2 regions of the Lysinibacillus fusiformis genome follow, and region 2 is predicted to be linked to the other one. Evidence: riboswitches for the same ligand, from Rfam matches in the RefSeq annotation. Region 2 holds a riboswitch; the other holds the start of a gene.
The links. Region 2 has a riboswitch for cobalamin ahead of JTI58_RS21270 (glutaredoxin family protein). Riboswitches for the same ligand answer to the same signal wherever they lie in the genome.
Positions count from the first base shown of each region.

Region 1 (8,206 bases), 2.0 Mb from region 2:
TGCGCCTTTGCCAATTGTGCAATGGTAATGGCTCCTTGCTTTAAATCCGTTCCTTCTGTGCTGCGTGTACCAGAGGGGAAAATCCCTACAATTTTACCTTCCTTCAATAACTGTGAAGGAATTTTAATCACGCTCGGCCCAGGATTATCACGGTCTACTGGAAAAGCATTTAAATGCTTAACAAGCCAGCCAAGCCCTTTCATTTCAAATAATTGCTTCTTTGCCATAAAGTGAATTTCACGAGGGTACATGGCTACACCAAGGTTTAAAATATCAACATAGCCTGTATGTGTACAAGCGATAATAAACCCGCCCTCTTTCGGCAAGTTTTCTTCTCCATATACACGAGCCTTTGAACCCATTAATTTTAATATTACTTTGACAACATTTGCTGCTAGTTTATACACTGTTACATTCCTACCTTATTCAATGTTTATTCCCATTGTAATCGAAAAGACCAGTATACTGCAATTGCAGGTGACCAACTTAACCCTTCCCTACTAACAGATCCACATCAATCGTAATTTCATTTAAGACAATGGCTGTTTCCTCTTTTTTATGCCAGCCCATTGGCGTCATCTCTAATAACGCAGGTACTAGTTCTTTTGCAAGCGGTAAAGTATAAGTTACACGTTCTACATTTACCTCCCGAAAGCTAGCTTGAAAACGAGCCACAATTTGTTCATTGGAGTAAGTTTCCTTGTTTGAATCTGCATATAATTGAGCACGCAGCTCCTGCAAATAGCCACTTTGCGGTACAACCTTTACAAGACAGCCATTCGGTGTAAGAAGTCGTTTAAACTCCTCATAATTTGCAGGCGATAAAATATTTAAAATCGCATCAAAGCTTGCTTTAGCAAATGGACTTTTAGCTAAATCACCTACACACCAAATTTGTTGTGGATAATGACGTGCGGCAGCCAAAATACCCTCCTTTGCTATGTCGATACCAATGCCAACACCATGATCTGTATCTTTCATAATGCGAGCTAAATGTGATCCCTCTCCACAACCAGTATCTAGCACCGTTTTTGCAGAGGTTATAAGCTCACCGATTCGCGCTTCTACAGCATCATAAATTCCACTATCAATAACAGCCTTGCGGGATTCAAAGAGACTCTTACTATATTTAGAAGCAGCGTTATGTGTCAGCATGTTGACATAGCCCTGCTTCGCAATATCAAAAGAATGATTAGAAGAACAAACCAATCTCCCCTGCTCATAGACATGCATTGATTGCTGACATATAGGACAAGCAAAAAGTGTGATATGTTGATCCATTAATGCTGCTCCTATAGCACGTTTAGATAATGCGCCCATTTCTATGCCTCCTTCTCGTCGTTCGGTGAAACGAGAGCATAACGCTCCCATTTACGGCTTTTCCATCTAAAGTATACGATAATTGCACGTACCCATTCATCTGCTGAAATCGCTAGCCAAATTCCAACCAAGCCCCAATCCAACACAAATACAAATAAATAGCCAAGCGGAAGACTCATGCAAACCATCGATAGAAAACCAATTTTCACAGGGAATCTGGCATCTCCAGAAGCACGTAAAGAGTTAATAACAACGATATTCATCGTGCGGCCAGTCTCTAGCAAAATACTTAGAGCTAACACGGACGCTCCAATCTTAATGACCTCTGGATTATCAGTAAAAACTTGCATGAGGGGCTTACGGAAAATCGTAACGACCGCGACCATAATAATCGTAAAAACAAATGCTGCACGAACACTTTTCCATAGCTGATGATACGCCTCATCTTTCTCTCCTGCACCTACATGACGACCAATAATAATGGCCGTTCCTGTACCAATGGCAATTGCAAATAAATACGTAAACATCGAAATATTCATAGCATACTGTCGTGCTGCTAGTGTTTCTGCGCCTAAGTAAGTCGCATAATATAAAAAGATGATCTGACAAAACTGATAAAGTACCTGCTCAAATGCAGATGGTAAACCAATGTTTAGTATTTTCCTTACATATTCCTTTGAATACTCAAAATAATATTGTAACTTCACGCGCACTTCCATTACCTGATATAGCAACCAGAAAAATACTAGTACAGCTAAAGCGCGGCTAATGACAGAGGAAATAGCCGCTCCTTTCACACCAAGCTCTGGTAAACCTAAATTCCCAAATATAAGACCGTAGTTTAGCACAACATGTAAGACGTTCATGCCAAATGATACGTACATAGTTTGTTTTGTCCAACCATGAACACGAATAATTGCAGCAAGTGCATTAATAATTGCCTGTAGGAAAATAAAACTCCCAATGATGACTAAGTAACTTTGTGCATAGTGGAGTACTTCTCCCTGCAAGTTCATCATCGTCATCAAATGTCTCGCAAAGAAGAAAAATAAAATACTCATTAAAAGTCCAACGACCAAATTCATTGTGACCGCTAACGCCGATATCTTCGCTGCTTCAAAAAAGCGTCTTGAACCTAAATACTGTGAAACAACAATAGATGCACCATTGCCCACTACTTCCAGTATCAAGATAGCTATATGGATATATTGATTGGCTGCACCTACTCCTGATACAGCATTATCTGATAAAGCACTGAGCATAAAAGTATCGGCTAGTCCCATCAACATAAATAGAAATACTTCTAAGAAGATAGGCCATGTTAAATGGAATAGACTTAACTTATTTGTCTCTTTAATTGTGTCTGCCAATACTTTCACTTCTCCTATATTTTCTTAAAAATCTATTGTATCTTATCACAAATTTTCAGACTGTAAAGAGGTTTATAGGAAGACAGCGCTTCCACGTAAAAAATCCCTTTCACTTAAGTGTGAAAGGGGCCATTTTAAATTAAGCAATAGGATTGCAATTGCTCTCGTTTTTCAATTGTTAGGCCAAACTCCTGCTCTAAAAACCCAGTCTTTGAACCATAACGGCGATCCATAGCTTCCAATGCTGCTTGTAAATAGTCTTCGCGAGCGGACATTAATGCATAAAATTGCTGTAGCTCTTGGTCATTATACTGATGCTGAATAGCCTGAGCCATTCTTTCTACCATTGGACGTAAATGTATATTCGTATCTAAATAGTCTTCCATAATCGTCTCCTCAGGGACATCTAAAGCTAGCAATATAAGGGCCCCTCCTATCCCTGTTCGGTCTTTTCCGACTGCACAATGATGAACAAGTCCTAAATTATCAGGGTTTTGAATAGTTAGCAATAACTCTTTAAATGAAGGATTATTAAACGGCATTTGTGCATAAAAATCCCGGAACATTTCAGGGCTCACTACTTTATAGAAATCTCTCCCCCCAGCATTTGTAGGCATTTCAAAAGAATGATTGCCCTTCGCTGGAATTTGAATATATTGAGCGTGTGAGAACACAGGGTTAGGATTATGATACGCCTCACTATTATCACGATAATCAAAAATGGTTTTAATCCCTAACGTTTCAAATAGCTCTTTATCCGCCAGTGTCATTTTCCCAAGAGCGGCTGAGCGGTAAAATAAACCGTTCTTTACCCTACGTCCATCACTTGTCTTATATCCACCCATGTCTCGGAAATTATAGACCGCCTCAAATGGAATCGCCTTTGTCTCTAATTGTTCCAATCACTACACCTCCTAAAATAATCGAGCATACTTACTTTTATTTTAAAGAACAAACTAAATTAATTCCAATTTTCACGCTAGGTAATAATTAAAACCACATCAAAAATGCTAGCTGAAAGGCTTACAGCTAGCATGGAAACATTTCTTATTTAAATAACTCTGGATATACAGCCTTCGCTACTAATTCTACAGCTTCACCAATACGTGGACCAGGTCGATTCGAGATATCTGTATCAAGAGATAATACCGCTTTGTTTTGAATAGCTGTCACAGTATTCCAACCATCACGCGCAAGAATTTCTCCTATTGGATCTTCTGTATAGTTTACTGTCGTTAAAATAACGTCTGGGTTTTTCGCAATCACATCTTCCTCAGAAACTTGCGCCCAACTATTCAATTCAGAAAAAACATTATTAACATTAGCTGCCTCTAGTATTTCTTGTTGGAAAGTGCTAGAGCCCGCTGTATAAATGTCTGGCTTAGGGCTAACCTCTAAATAAACATTTTTCGGCGTCTTTACGTCTTTCACCTTCGTTTGTACTTCAGCAATTTTCGCTTTAATCTCTTCGTTTAATTTATTTCCTTGATCAGCAACATCCATCACAGCAGCAATTTGTTCGATATCTCCATAAACATCATCGAAAGTAGTCGCAGATTGAATAACAAACACATTAATTCCTGCATCTTCAAGCGGCTTTAGTGCATCCTTATCACCGATTGTATAAGCAATGACAACATCTGGCTTTAACGCTAAAATTCGTTCACTGTTAAAATTCATAGTATCAGAGACACGTTCAATTTTTTGTGCTTCCTCTGGGTAAGTATCGTACTCAGTTGCCCCTACAATTTTATCGCCAACACCTAGAGCAAACAAGATTTCAGTATTACTTGGTTGTAATGATACAACTGTTTTTGGAACTTCATTAAACTCTATTTCAACACCACGGTCATCTGTCACTTTATAGCTTGTTTTCTCTGTGTGTTGTGTATCCTGTGAAGCATCTTTGTTTTTTGTATCTTCAGCAGTGCCACAGCCTGCTAATATCAGTGCAAGTAAGAGCACTGATAGCCATTGGAATTTAAATACTTTCTTCATTATTATTCTCCTTTTTCTTTTTCATTGGGTATGATTTACTAATAAACGGTATTTCAGCTATTCCTGCTTGCTGATTCATAAAAACAGCCATGACAAAACATACATTAGCTAATAAGCCAAGGTAATCGAAAAGAATAGCAGGAACCTCTCGTTCTTCTGATACTTTGTGTAAGGTACGATATGATTTTTTTGCTTCACTGCGGCAAAGATGTAAAGCAGCAGCGGCCTCAGTTCCTTGAGGTAAAACAAAACTTTGAATCTCTTCCTTCACATGACCAACGTAAAAGTCATAACGCTCACTTAACCAAGATAAATCCTCTTCAGTTACTGCTAGTTTTCCACGAACTGAGCCATTGACATGATAAGCCATAGGTAAAATAAGCATTAAATCCTCTGCAACAACTTGAATATCCTCTTTTTTTACTGCAGCTAATGCAACTCCTAGATGTGTTGTGAGGCTATCCGTTCGAATTTCAAAATCGACCGTTGAAGCTTTCTCACGCATAAATGGATAACAAGAATAACGTGCATCTTTTTTCACTTGCTGTCCCCCCTACTTTCTATAATGAAAAATTCTTACATGAAAGGCATAAAAAAAGCCGCTCCTTTTGCAAAGGAACGACAAAAATAACATAATGATCGCCATCAAACTCGACTTAGCCTATGTTTTTGCCGTATATCCTCCTAGCTTCCGAGAAGTTTTTATACGTTCAAATAAAGGTCGGTCTCCTGGCTTGTACAGTTCATTACATGAAACGAATGAGTTATAAAGAACCTTCCCATCTTCTTTGAGACAGTGGTAAATCTTTATAATGGCTGTACTTACAGTTGCGGAAACAGCTCCGGTTTTTCACCGGATTCCCGATTATGCTAACTAGCACCTTTATTCTGCAAGAATAATTCATTTGTAAAGCAGTTTATCATATATGTTTCAGAAAAAATAGTTGTGCTGCGCATGGATAACTTTATACATACAGCAATATTTCTACTATAAGAGAAAATTTAAAACCATTTTATAAGTTTTTACATTATTAAAAAAATTTATAGACTATAATAGTGTTTCAATTGCCTGTTCGATATCGAGCTGAGAATCCGTTGGCTCAAAGCGCGCGACAGTCTTACCACCAGCATCTACTAGAAACTTTGTAAAGTTCCAGCGAATATTACGACCATCTAAAAAGCTTGGGGCAAGTTGAACAATTGCTTCAGCAAGCATTTTCTCCTGCATACTTGCCTTACCAAATTCGCGAAAATCCGCTTCATGCTTTAAATAATTAAAGAGTGGATGTGTAGCCTCACCATTTACCTGTACAAGCTCAAAAATCGGGAATGTGACTCCATAGTTCACCTTGCAAAGATGCTTAGTTTCCTCCCCATCTTCAGGATTTTGATGACCAAATTGATCACAGGGGAAGCCAAGGACTACAAAATTTTCTTTCCCATATTTATCATACATTTTTTGTAAATCTTCAAATTGATATGTAAATCGGCATTGATTTGCCGTGTTAACAATTAACATTGTTTTTCCACGATATGTTTCCATCGATAAAATTTCACCATTAGGCTTCCGTACTAGATAATTATAAATGCTCATGCCATAACCCCTTATAGTTTTTCGTTTATTATAGTTGACTAGTCAACAGATCATCAAAGAATTTGCCCAAAAAAACACCATCTCGCTACTTTGAACGGATGGCTGACTTATACTTCTTTTTATATTTAGCATCTTGCTCTTCATTAATTAAACGATGGGCAATGTCTAATAATTTCGAGTCATTTGTTTGATCATATAGCTTTTTAAATGACATAATAATATCCTGTCGAATGAGAGATGGCTGCTTTTCATCTATACATGTTTGAAATCTTTTAGCTAGATATGACACAACCAGATCTCTTTGTACCTGTCCTGCTTGCCCAATTTTCCAAATTGCTTGTAATGCATGCCTTGCTGTGACGGATTGTTCGTCATAAGTCACAGCCCAAATCTTTAAGAAATCCTCCAATACCCTTTCTTCTGGATCACTTTTTGCAGCTAAAGCGCATAAAATTTGTGCAGCACGTGCACGAGAATATCCATTTTTGTATGTAAGTGCTTTTATTAGCTGTTCCCAAACTGCATATGTCCAATCTACGGGTTCCTGCATAATCTTCAATAATTCCTCGTAAGATTCATATTGAATATCGCGATCATGCTCTGTTAGATTATTAAAAAGTTGCAGAATCTCTTTTTCCATAATTTATCCCTACCTTTATTGTTTCAGAACGTAATAAAATTTGATTTATGGTACACTTAACTTAATTTTTTTCGCAAAGAAGGTGAGTTTATGAATAAATTTAATGCTAGGAAATTGATTTTTCGGTTGATTGTGATTTTATCCCTACTTATAGCTGCCTATTTTGTTATCCCTGTGTCTATGCCTTTAATATTCGCTGGGATTAGTGCATTTTTCTTAGAACCAATTGTCATGTTCTTTAAGCGGAAATGGAAAATGTCACGGAAAATAGCAGTTGCTTTTATTTACATAGTGAGTGTTATTGTTATATCTATTATTTGCTATCTTTCCATTACACAAATCATGACGCAAATAATTTTACTGTCTAAGCAAGCTCCCTATTATATTTCCAAGCTATCAGATATGTGGCTTCATATGCAAGAAAATATTTCTAAATACACAGAAGACTTTCCACCTGAAGTAAGTGCTTCGCTTCAAAAAACCACAATGGATTTCATTAAGAAAGTTGAAGAATTCTTTTTAAGCTTCTTTAATTATAGCAAAGTTTCAGCATTCTTTTCAGAGATTCCCAGCCTATTTATCAGTCTTCTCGTTTATATGATTGCTCTATTCCTATTTATGCTTGATTTGCCTAAGTTAAAGCAAATCACTTATAAATATTTAAAGCCAAATACGGCAAAAAAGATAAAAATTATTTTAAATCGCTTAAAAGATGCAACATTTGGCTATATGAAGGCGCACTTATTTGTAAGCTTTATCATTGGAGGCGTCACACTCATTGGACTGCTATTAATCCAACCGAAATATGCGGTAACGATGACGATTATTATCTGGTTAATAGATATTGTACCATTCCTAGGCTCCATCATTATTTTAGCGCCATGGGGGCTCTATCACCTTTTGATGGGAAACACATCTATAGCTGTAAAATTATTCATCTTAGCTGCTATTTTACTGATTATTCGTCGAGTAGTCGAGCCTAAATTAATGGGAGACCATATCGGTTTATCTACTTTGCCGACATTAATTGCCATGTTCATAGGCCTACAGTTATTTGGTATTATCGGTTTACTCGTTGGCCCATTTGTTATTATATTCTTTATTGCTTTAAAAGAGACAGGTGTCATCAAAGTAAATTTTAAAATTTGATAGCAATCTATCTTCAAAATCAACATAAAAAGGTCATCTTTGTATTTTTTTCTCTACAAAGATGACCTTTTCCGTATGTCAATCGTCTATATGATAGTGAGGCTTATTGAATACGACCAAAGCCTACTAAGTATT
Region 1 is NZ_CP070490.1:1,326,746-1,334,951, forward strand. It holds gene JTI58_RS06575 (lysophospholipid acyltransferase family protein) at 1-407, opposite strand, end outside; gene JTI58_RS06580 (putative RNA methyltransferase) at 487-1,320, opposite strand; gene JTI58_RS06585 (MATE family efflux transporter) at 1,323-2,690, opposite strand; gene JTI58_RS06590 (tyrosine-protein phosphatase) at 2,825-3,592, opposite strand; gene JTI58_RS06595 (ABC transporter substrate-binding protein) at 3,738-4,688, opposite strand; gene JTI58_RS06600 (hypothetical protein) at 4,672-5,229, opposite strand; cobalamin riboswitch at 5,391-5,588, opposite strand; gene JTI58_RS06605 (glutathione peroxidase) at 5,737-6,282, opposite strand; gene JTI58_RS06610 (hypothetical protein) at 6,368-6,922, opposite strand; gene ytvI (sporulation integral membrane protein YtvI) at 7,013-8,071, shown strand; gene JTI58_RS06620 (C40 family peptidase) at 8,175-8,206, opposite strand, start outside.
Region 1: another riboswitch for cobalamin. It lies ahead of JTI58_RS06600 (hypothetical protein); the one in region 2 lies ahead of JTI58_RS21270 (glutaredoxin family protein).

Region 2 (8,206 bases):
GTTTTTTATAAAAGTATGGTGCATTTCTTCCATAAGAACCCTATCATTTCCTTCTGCTATTATAAATGACAACAAAAAAATCCTGCATCTTCGCAGGATTTTTAAGTAAACTTTATGAGGTTTCTATTTGTATATAGCCAAGCTATTTCGTACCACTTGCTCCAAATCCAGATGCCCCACGGACCGTTTGAGATAATTCGTCTACTTCCACTAATTGAATGGATGGAACAAATTGAATAACCATTTGGGCAATACGCATGGATTTTTCTACGATAAATGGTTCTTGACCATGGTTGATTAAAATAACGCCGATTTCGCCTCTATAGCCTTCATCTATTGTGCCTGGGCTATTGAGTACAGTTACACTATGCTTTAATGCTAGTCCACTTCTAGGTCGAATTTGTGCTTCCGTTCCCTTAGGTAATTCAATCTGAATACCTGTTTTAACGAGTTTGGCTACGCCTGCTGGGATCTCTATGGCTTCGATGGAATAGAGATCCATGCCCGCATCACCAGGGTTGGCTTGCATTGGTAGCATGGCATCATTGTGAATTTTTTTGATTTTTACTTCTAGATTCATTGTGCTTCATCCTTAACGATTAAAATTGAATGTGTCATCTGTGATCGGCGCAACTTTTGCCTTGGCATAGGTAGCACCCTTTTGTGAAAAGAAATCATATGTGGAGCCTTCATTACGAATACCATTCATCACAATCGGATTGACTTCCTCTTCTGGGAACATGGCTTCAAAGCCGACATTCATTAGTGCTTTATTAGCATTATAACGTACATACGCTCTCACTTCAGGCGATAATCCTGTTTCCGCATAAATATCATCGGTATATTTCATTTCATTTTGATATAAATCTAATAATAACTCATAGCCCCATAAATGTAGCTCTTCTTGCTTTTCCTTTGAAAATTGCTTGAATAGATTTTGAGCAAAAAATCCAACTGCTACACCATGGATAGATTCGTCACGCAAAATAAGTGAAATAATTTCAGCACTGTTTCGTAGGAAGCCTTGTCCTCCTAAGTACAATGGATAGAAAAAGCCAGAATAGAAAAGGAAGGATTCGAGCATGACGGATGAGAACATTGCTTTCCATAAACTCTCTGGATTGCCTTCTTCAATACTATTATAAATATCTGCAATTTTATTTGCCTTATACTGTAGGAATTCATTTTTCTTGACCCACTCAAATAGCTCGTCTATTTCTTCATTTGTACAAAGCGTTGTGAAAATATAAGAGTAAGATTTGGCATGGATGGCCTCAAATGCATCAAAAACAGTTAGGACAGCCTTCTCCTGTAAATCGTCTGTATAAGCGGCAACACGATTCATTCCTATATTTGTTTGTACAGTATCTAGTAAGGTTAATCCTGCAAATACTTTTTTATATGTGTCTTGATGTTCAAAGCTTTTCCATTGCTTAATATCTTTACTGACCGCAATTTCTTCAGGAAACCAAATTTGCTTCCATTGCTGATCCCAAAATATTTGGGCAAGCTCACTTGTTGCTTTATTCCAATTGACGGCCTCATAGATTATATTTGACATGCTACACACTCCTCTAAGCTTTGTAATCGTTGACGAACATAGTAAACGGATTTAATGCCCTTTACCCATGCATAAATGTATACTTTAGCCAATTGTTCGGTTGTCCAATTGTCCGTCACATAAAGCGTCATGGAAATACCTTGGTCAACGTGTTTTTGAGAAGCTGCATATAAATCAATTAAATCATACGGATTTACATCATATGCCTCCACATATAAATGGCTGTTGTCATTTGTTAAATGAGGCATTGGATAAATCGTTCTACTATCAGCATAATCACGAACCTCTACGCGCTCTGTACATGGTGCGATTGAAGCCGTACAGCTACGAATATATGAGATACTGCCAGTTGGAGCAATAGCCAAACGATAGGAATGGAATAGACCGTATTGCATTACATCCTGCTTTAACGTTTCCCACATCTTGTTCGTAATGATTGGAATATTGCCAAGTGCTTTCAACACAACAGGTGATAGCTCTTCTTCAGTCTTAGTTATATATTGGTCAAAATAGCTACCTGATGCATAATCACTGTCCTCAAATCGGTAGAAGGTTGCAGCTTTTTCTTTCGCCATTTCCATCGAAGATTTCAGTGAGTAATAGTTCATCGCTTCCATAAAGTGATCCATGAAATCAATCGAATCTTTTGAGCCGTACAAGATGCCCTCCGTCACGAGATGCCCATGAAGGTTCATACAGCCAAGCCCTACAGAATGCATTAATTGATTGGCTTTTGCAACTGACGGTACATTCTTGATATGTGTCATTTGCGATACATTCGTTAATAAGTGCATGGCTGTATCGACTAATGCGCCGAAATCATTGACTTTACTTGCTGCATGGATATCAATAGACCCTAAGTTACACGATACATCGAGTCCATAGTCATTTGGTTGATCTTGGTCCGTAATGATACTTGTCTCTTGCACTTGCAGAATTTCGGTACATAGATTGGACATTTTTACGCGACCAATGTTTTTTAAAGGATGTACCTTATTGACATTATCATCAAAGATTTCAAACGGATAGCCCGATTCAAATTGTGCTTTTTTCACCTCTGTGTAAAGCTTACGTGCATTCAAACGTTTGATTTTACGAATTTTAGGGTTATCAAGTAGCTCGTAATACATTTCTGAGATGGAGATCTCAGACATACGTTTGCCATATTCTTTATATATATCATATGGGCTAAACAAAACAATATCTTTATCGCGTTTCATCAGTTCGAAGAAAATACTAGGTATAATAATTCCTGTTGAAAGGGTTGCGAGGCGAATTTTATCATCGGCATTCGGTTTTTTGGATGAAATAAAATTTTCTATATCTGCATGAAAAATATTTAAATAAACAACACCAGAGCCATTTCGTTGCCCTAGCTGATTCGAATAACTGAAAGAATTTTCTAACAGTTTCGCAACTGGGATGACACCACTTGCACGATTCAGTATCTCTTTAATTGGATCCCCTAAAGGGCGTAAATCTGTTAAGTTGACCCCAACCCCACCACCAAGGCGTGATAGCTCTAAACAATAGCCAATGTTTTCGGCAATACTATTCATGGAGTCATCCATTGATAATTTAAAGCAGCTTACTAATTCACCACGTGCTTTCTTGCCACTATTCAATGCAGTTGGTGTGGCAGGTTGATAGGCTTCCATCATCGCTTCGACAGAACGTTCTGCTAAAGCTGTGTTGCCTTGAGCTAAATACAAAGCAATAATAACAATACGATCCTCATATTTTTCTAAAATCTCTTCGCCGTCACGACTTTTCATAGCATAGCTATCATAAAACTTGCTGGCGCTCATAAAGGATGGGAAACGGAAATTATAATCATAGGCTTTTTTATACAACTTCTTAATAAATTCCATTTCGTACATGTCGATAAATGCTTTCTCATAGTAGCCCTCATCAACTAAATAGCGGATTTTTTCCTCAATATCTATAAAATAACGCAAACGTACGTTGACATACTCTAAAAAGTAGCGGCGCGTAGCTTCACGATCTTTTTCTAACTCAAGTAATCCAGTTGTACTATAACGATTCAGTACGTCATTATTAAGCTTTAAATAGGTTTTCATCTCATTACCCTCGTTTCATAAAACGTTTGTATTGCTTCATAATCTGTTTGATTGCCTCGTAAATCTAATTTCCTTACTAAGGGTACATGATAGGTAGTAGCAATTTTCTCACCAGCAGCGCCAAATACATGATGGCCAAAGTTACTATTGCCACTGGCAACTACTCCTTTACAAAAATCTCTGTTTTTTTCTAAAAAGCGTTGCACCTTCGCTGGAATGTCACCTAAACCATCTGTGTAGGTAATTAAAAGATACGGCTTATTCAGTCGCAATTCTTCAGAGAGCTCGATAGCTTCTGCCTTTAATTTGGATACAACATTTCGGACATTGCCTGTACGACTTGCATAAACGATCATAGGGTAATCAACTCAATTTGAGAAACAATTTCCTGAACATCTCCTATAAAGGTTTCATTCATTTCTAAAACAGGCACACTTAAAAAACCTGCATCTATAATGGTTTGCTTAGCTTGTTCATCGTGATCAATGTTAACAATTTCTGCTTCAAGTCCTGCACGTTGTAATTCAGATTTTACCCACAGGCATTTTGGACAAATTGTTTTCGTATAAAGTTTCATAGAAATCCCTCTTTTCATAAAATAAAAAGGCTATCTCTTTAAGAGAGATAGCTAAAATGGAAACGTTAACATACTAAAAATACCGACGTTCCCATCTCTTAATCCCCGAAGAAATGATTAATTTGTTTTATAAAGGCAGGTCTCCTGGCTTTGCTTCATTCTCTGATTTCCTTCCCATGCGCATGCACAGTGGATGCTATCATCGTCAGCTTAACAGTTGCGGGGACAGCGTCGGAATTGTACCGAACTTCCCTTTTAAACTACATATAGTAGTACCTTAGTAAAACGAACACAATATATTGTTGTTGTTCAATAGTTTTAAGTTTACCATCCTTCAAATGAAAAGTAAATCTAGATTCTAAACTTCTTTATTTTTGGATTATTCAGTATTTTTGATTATGTAGTTCGAAATAGATTATCACTAATTACTTATACCTAAACAAAATAGATATTTTAAACGATGTACGAGATTTTCTATTAAATTCTATCTACAGTAAAACTATTCATTTATAGAATGCCTAAAATAATCTTGAATAGCTATGGAAACAGTCTATATTCTGAAGAAAAATAGACTGTTTGACACTACGAACATCTATTAGTGCTTTACAATAAACAGGGCCAATTCCTTATAAAATTCCGGCGTTGCAGCAGAATTTGTATGAAATTGAGGATTATATTTGGATAAAAGCTTATATAATTTAGTTGCAGTTAATAGATTCTGTTCTCTATCGTAAGCCCTAAAACGATCATAGACCTCTTTCACTTTCCCATTTACTGAATGAGAAAAGTAATATTGCACTTCTTTATCCTCTAAGTAGTCTAGTTGCCACTTGTAACATATTAAATTTGTGAGGAAAAACATTTCTAATGCTGGCATTTCCCCACCTTTCATTAGCAATGTCATGCCATAATCAAAGGCATTTTCTAACCATTTCACTCCATGACGGTCCCTGTAAAAACGAATTAATTTTTGTAGACCATGCCCTTGTTCTTTCACAAGATACGAGTGAATATTCGTATTTCCAGCATTTCTTTCCCATTCATCAAGAGAAAATTTATATTTTCTTATCAGTTTCATCCAAAGCTTTTGAAGTTTCTCTTCAGAAATAGCGTTTGTTTGTTTATTCCACTTTAACAGCATTTCTAAATATTCTAATACAAAGCATCTCTCAATCTCAAAATGATCCAAATTATTAAATAGAGTATCTTGATCAATATCAATGCTATCCTCTAAAATTTTTTCATCTATCAGCATTCTATTGCCCCGACTAACTCACGTTTTATATTTAAATAGGCATAATTAATATTTTTGTAATCATCAGGATTTTCTTGTATTAATATTTTGATATAAACTTGTAGGGAAATCATGTGCTCACTAGAAAGGTTGTTCATTATTTGCTGCTTTAACTGATTTTCATAAAATAAAATTGAATGAGATGTCATTTTGTTCACTCCTATTCGTTCATAAAAAAAACATCTTTCCCCTTAGGTAAGATGCTAGCTATGACTTAAATACTACATAGTTCTTCAACCAATATAAAATAAGTCGTCTATACTGAATAGAGACCCTTTTCTTGGTTGTCGCACTATGAGTATGATGAAGGTAATTCGTCACACTCAACACCCCCTATCCTCGTAGGTTTTTTGGCTGTACTAGACAAAGGCAGGTCTCCTGGCTTATGATCATCACACATTTTCCCTTCCCATTACATGACAGAACAGTGGCTTTGAAAATGTACTCCTAATTACAGTTGCGGGACAGCGCCGGATTTTCACCGAACTTCCCTTTTAAACAAACTCATTATGAATTTGTACCTTTATCCTGTTATTCCGTTTTTTATAGTATAACATATCAATCTCTTTGCTAACTTACTTCGCATATCACTACAAACAAGAAACCATCTACCTTTTAAATAGTAGATGGTTTCAACGTTTATCAATAGAAAATCCACTTGTTTTTACTTTTTTACTGTCGCATTACGATCTTGAAAGAAATTTTCTAGGTCTTTATCTGTAAATTCATTGAATGTTTGATAGATATACTGTGGATTTCGGTCTTTATCAATGACGACAGAGCGTACACCTTCAAAGAAATCCTCATGTCTTAAAAAGTTTTTAGCCAAGATTAAATCTGTCGCAAAGCATTCCTCTAATGTCTTATCTCGAGCATCTATCAGTTGCTTTAACGTAATCTTTAACGATGATGGAGATTTAGATAGAAGGAACTGCTTTGTTTCTTGCGCAAATTTACTTGCGTCATTGTCTAAGGATTCAACTATCTCTTCCACGGTATTTTTTGAGAAATGCTGATCGATCTTATGTTGGAGGTTGGCAAGGTCACTGTTTGTTAAAGGTGTACTTGAATAGTCCTCCATTAATTGGCCTAGAGCTGTGCTGGTCTCCAATGTATGCCAGTCTAATTGTTCAATGCGCGCTAGGAAAGTGTCTAACTGATCGCTTGTCATGTAGCAATCTGCGCCATTGGTAAAGAGAACATCCGCAGCTTGGATGACCGATGCGGTTAAGGCTAAGTAGTATCCTACATAGCCTGGTGCTTGATTTAAGAAATAACCAGCTCCAACATCCGGAAAGAAGCCAATATTCATTTCTGGCATAGCCCATTTCGTTCGTTCAGTAACGATTCGGTGGCTTGCCCCATAGGTTAACCCGACCCCACCTCCCATGACAATGCCATCAAGGCAGGCAATAATGGGTTTAGGGTAGTGGTAGATCGCCATATCTACTTGATATTCTTCTTCAAAAAAGATTTCAGCATTTTTGAAAGCTTCCTGACTGGAGCGAGCTTTATAAAGTGTTTTAATGTCACCACCTGCGCAAAATCCCTTCTCACCAGCTCCTTTTAGGATGATTAGCTGAATTTGGTCATTTGCTTGCCATTCCTTCAGTTTCTCTCCGATGGGCTTTAGCATTTCAGTAGAAAGTGAATTTAAGGCTTTAGGACGATTTAGTGTAATGGTTGCTGCGCCGCCATCACTGACAGAAAATAGTACTTCGTTCGTCATATCGATTCCCTCCTTTAAGAATGTTTAAAGTCTGGCTGTCTTTTTTCAATAAATGCCTGAACCCCTTCTTTAGCATCCTCTGTTAAAAACAACTCTGCAAAACGTGTTCGTTCAAGTTCTAGCCCATTTTGGAGATGATCTTTGCCGCCCTGTATGACACATTCAATTGTACGGGACACACTTGTCATACTTTTACCCTCAACAAAGGACTGCGCAATCGCTTTTGCAGTTGGCAGAAGCTCCTCTTGTTCTGTCACCAGTTGAATAATGCCTAATTGTAGTGCTTCGTCGGCACTTAGTTGTTTACTTGTTAAAATCAATTGTAGTGCCTTTGCTTGCCCCGTGATTCTGCTCAATCGTTGAGTTCCCCCGAATGTCGGCAATAAGCCAAGCTTTAATTCTGGTAAACCAACAATGGCATTACTTGATGCAATTCTGAAATGACAGCCTAATGCTAACTCTAATCCTCCTCCAAGAGCTGGACCATTAATAGCAGCAATAACAGGCTTTTTCATGGCTTCAATTTCATCACATAGCGCTTGACCTCTCTCAGCCATCTGCAATGCTTTTTCTTGTTGCCCAAAGGCAGAAACAAATTCCTTAATATCTGCACCAGCGGCAAAAAATCGTCCAGAGCCTGTCATAATGATAGCATTCGTTTGTTCGTCCACAGCTAACTCTTTGAGAATGAGTCGAAGATTTTCAATCGATGCGGATGATAAAGTATTTGCTGGTGGATGATCTAAATGAATGATCGTGATGGCACCTTCCTTGCTTACATTGGCAAAAGTATCGACCATTATCGTTTCCCTCCTATTTAATAACAATTAACTTATCGATTTTGGATTGTTAATAATACTTCTAGCAATCTCTCGCTTTTTCATAAAGAGATTTTGATGAAGCGGGATGTTTAGTTGTTGAATAGCATCTAGCCATATTTTTCGCTTTTGTTCATTTGTTTCAG
Region 2 is NZ_CP070490.1:4,327,407-4,335,612, reverse strand. It holds gene JTI58_RS21295 (hypothetical protein) at 1-72, opposite strand, end outside; gene dut (dUTP diphosphatase) at 143-580, opposite strand; gene nrdF (class 1b ribonucleoside-diphosphate reductase subunit beta) at 593-1,561, opposite strand; gene nrdE (class 1b ribonucleoside-diphosphate reductase subunit alpha) at 1,549-3,642, opposite strand; gene nrdI (class Ib ribonucleoside-diphosphate reductase assembly flavoprotein NrdI) at 3,639-3,998, opposite strand; gene JTI58_RS21270 (glutaredoxin family protein) at 3,995-4,219, opposite strand; cobalamin riboswitch at 4,337-4,514, opposite strand; gene JTI58_RS21265 (hypothetical protein) at 4,815-5,474, opposite strand; gene JTI58_RS21260 (hypothetical protein) at 5,468-5,662, opposite strand; cobalamin riboswitch at 5,865-6,053, opposite strand; gene JTI58_RS21255 (enoyl-CoA hydratase/isomerase family protein) at 6,178-7,242, opposite strand; gene JTI58_RS21250 (enoyl-CoA hydratase-related protein) at 7,257-8,042, opposite strand; gene JTI58_RS21245 (acyl-CoA dehydrogenase FadE) at 8,070-8,206, opposite strand, start outside.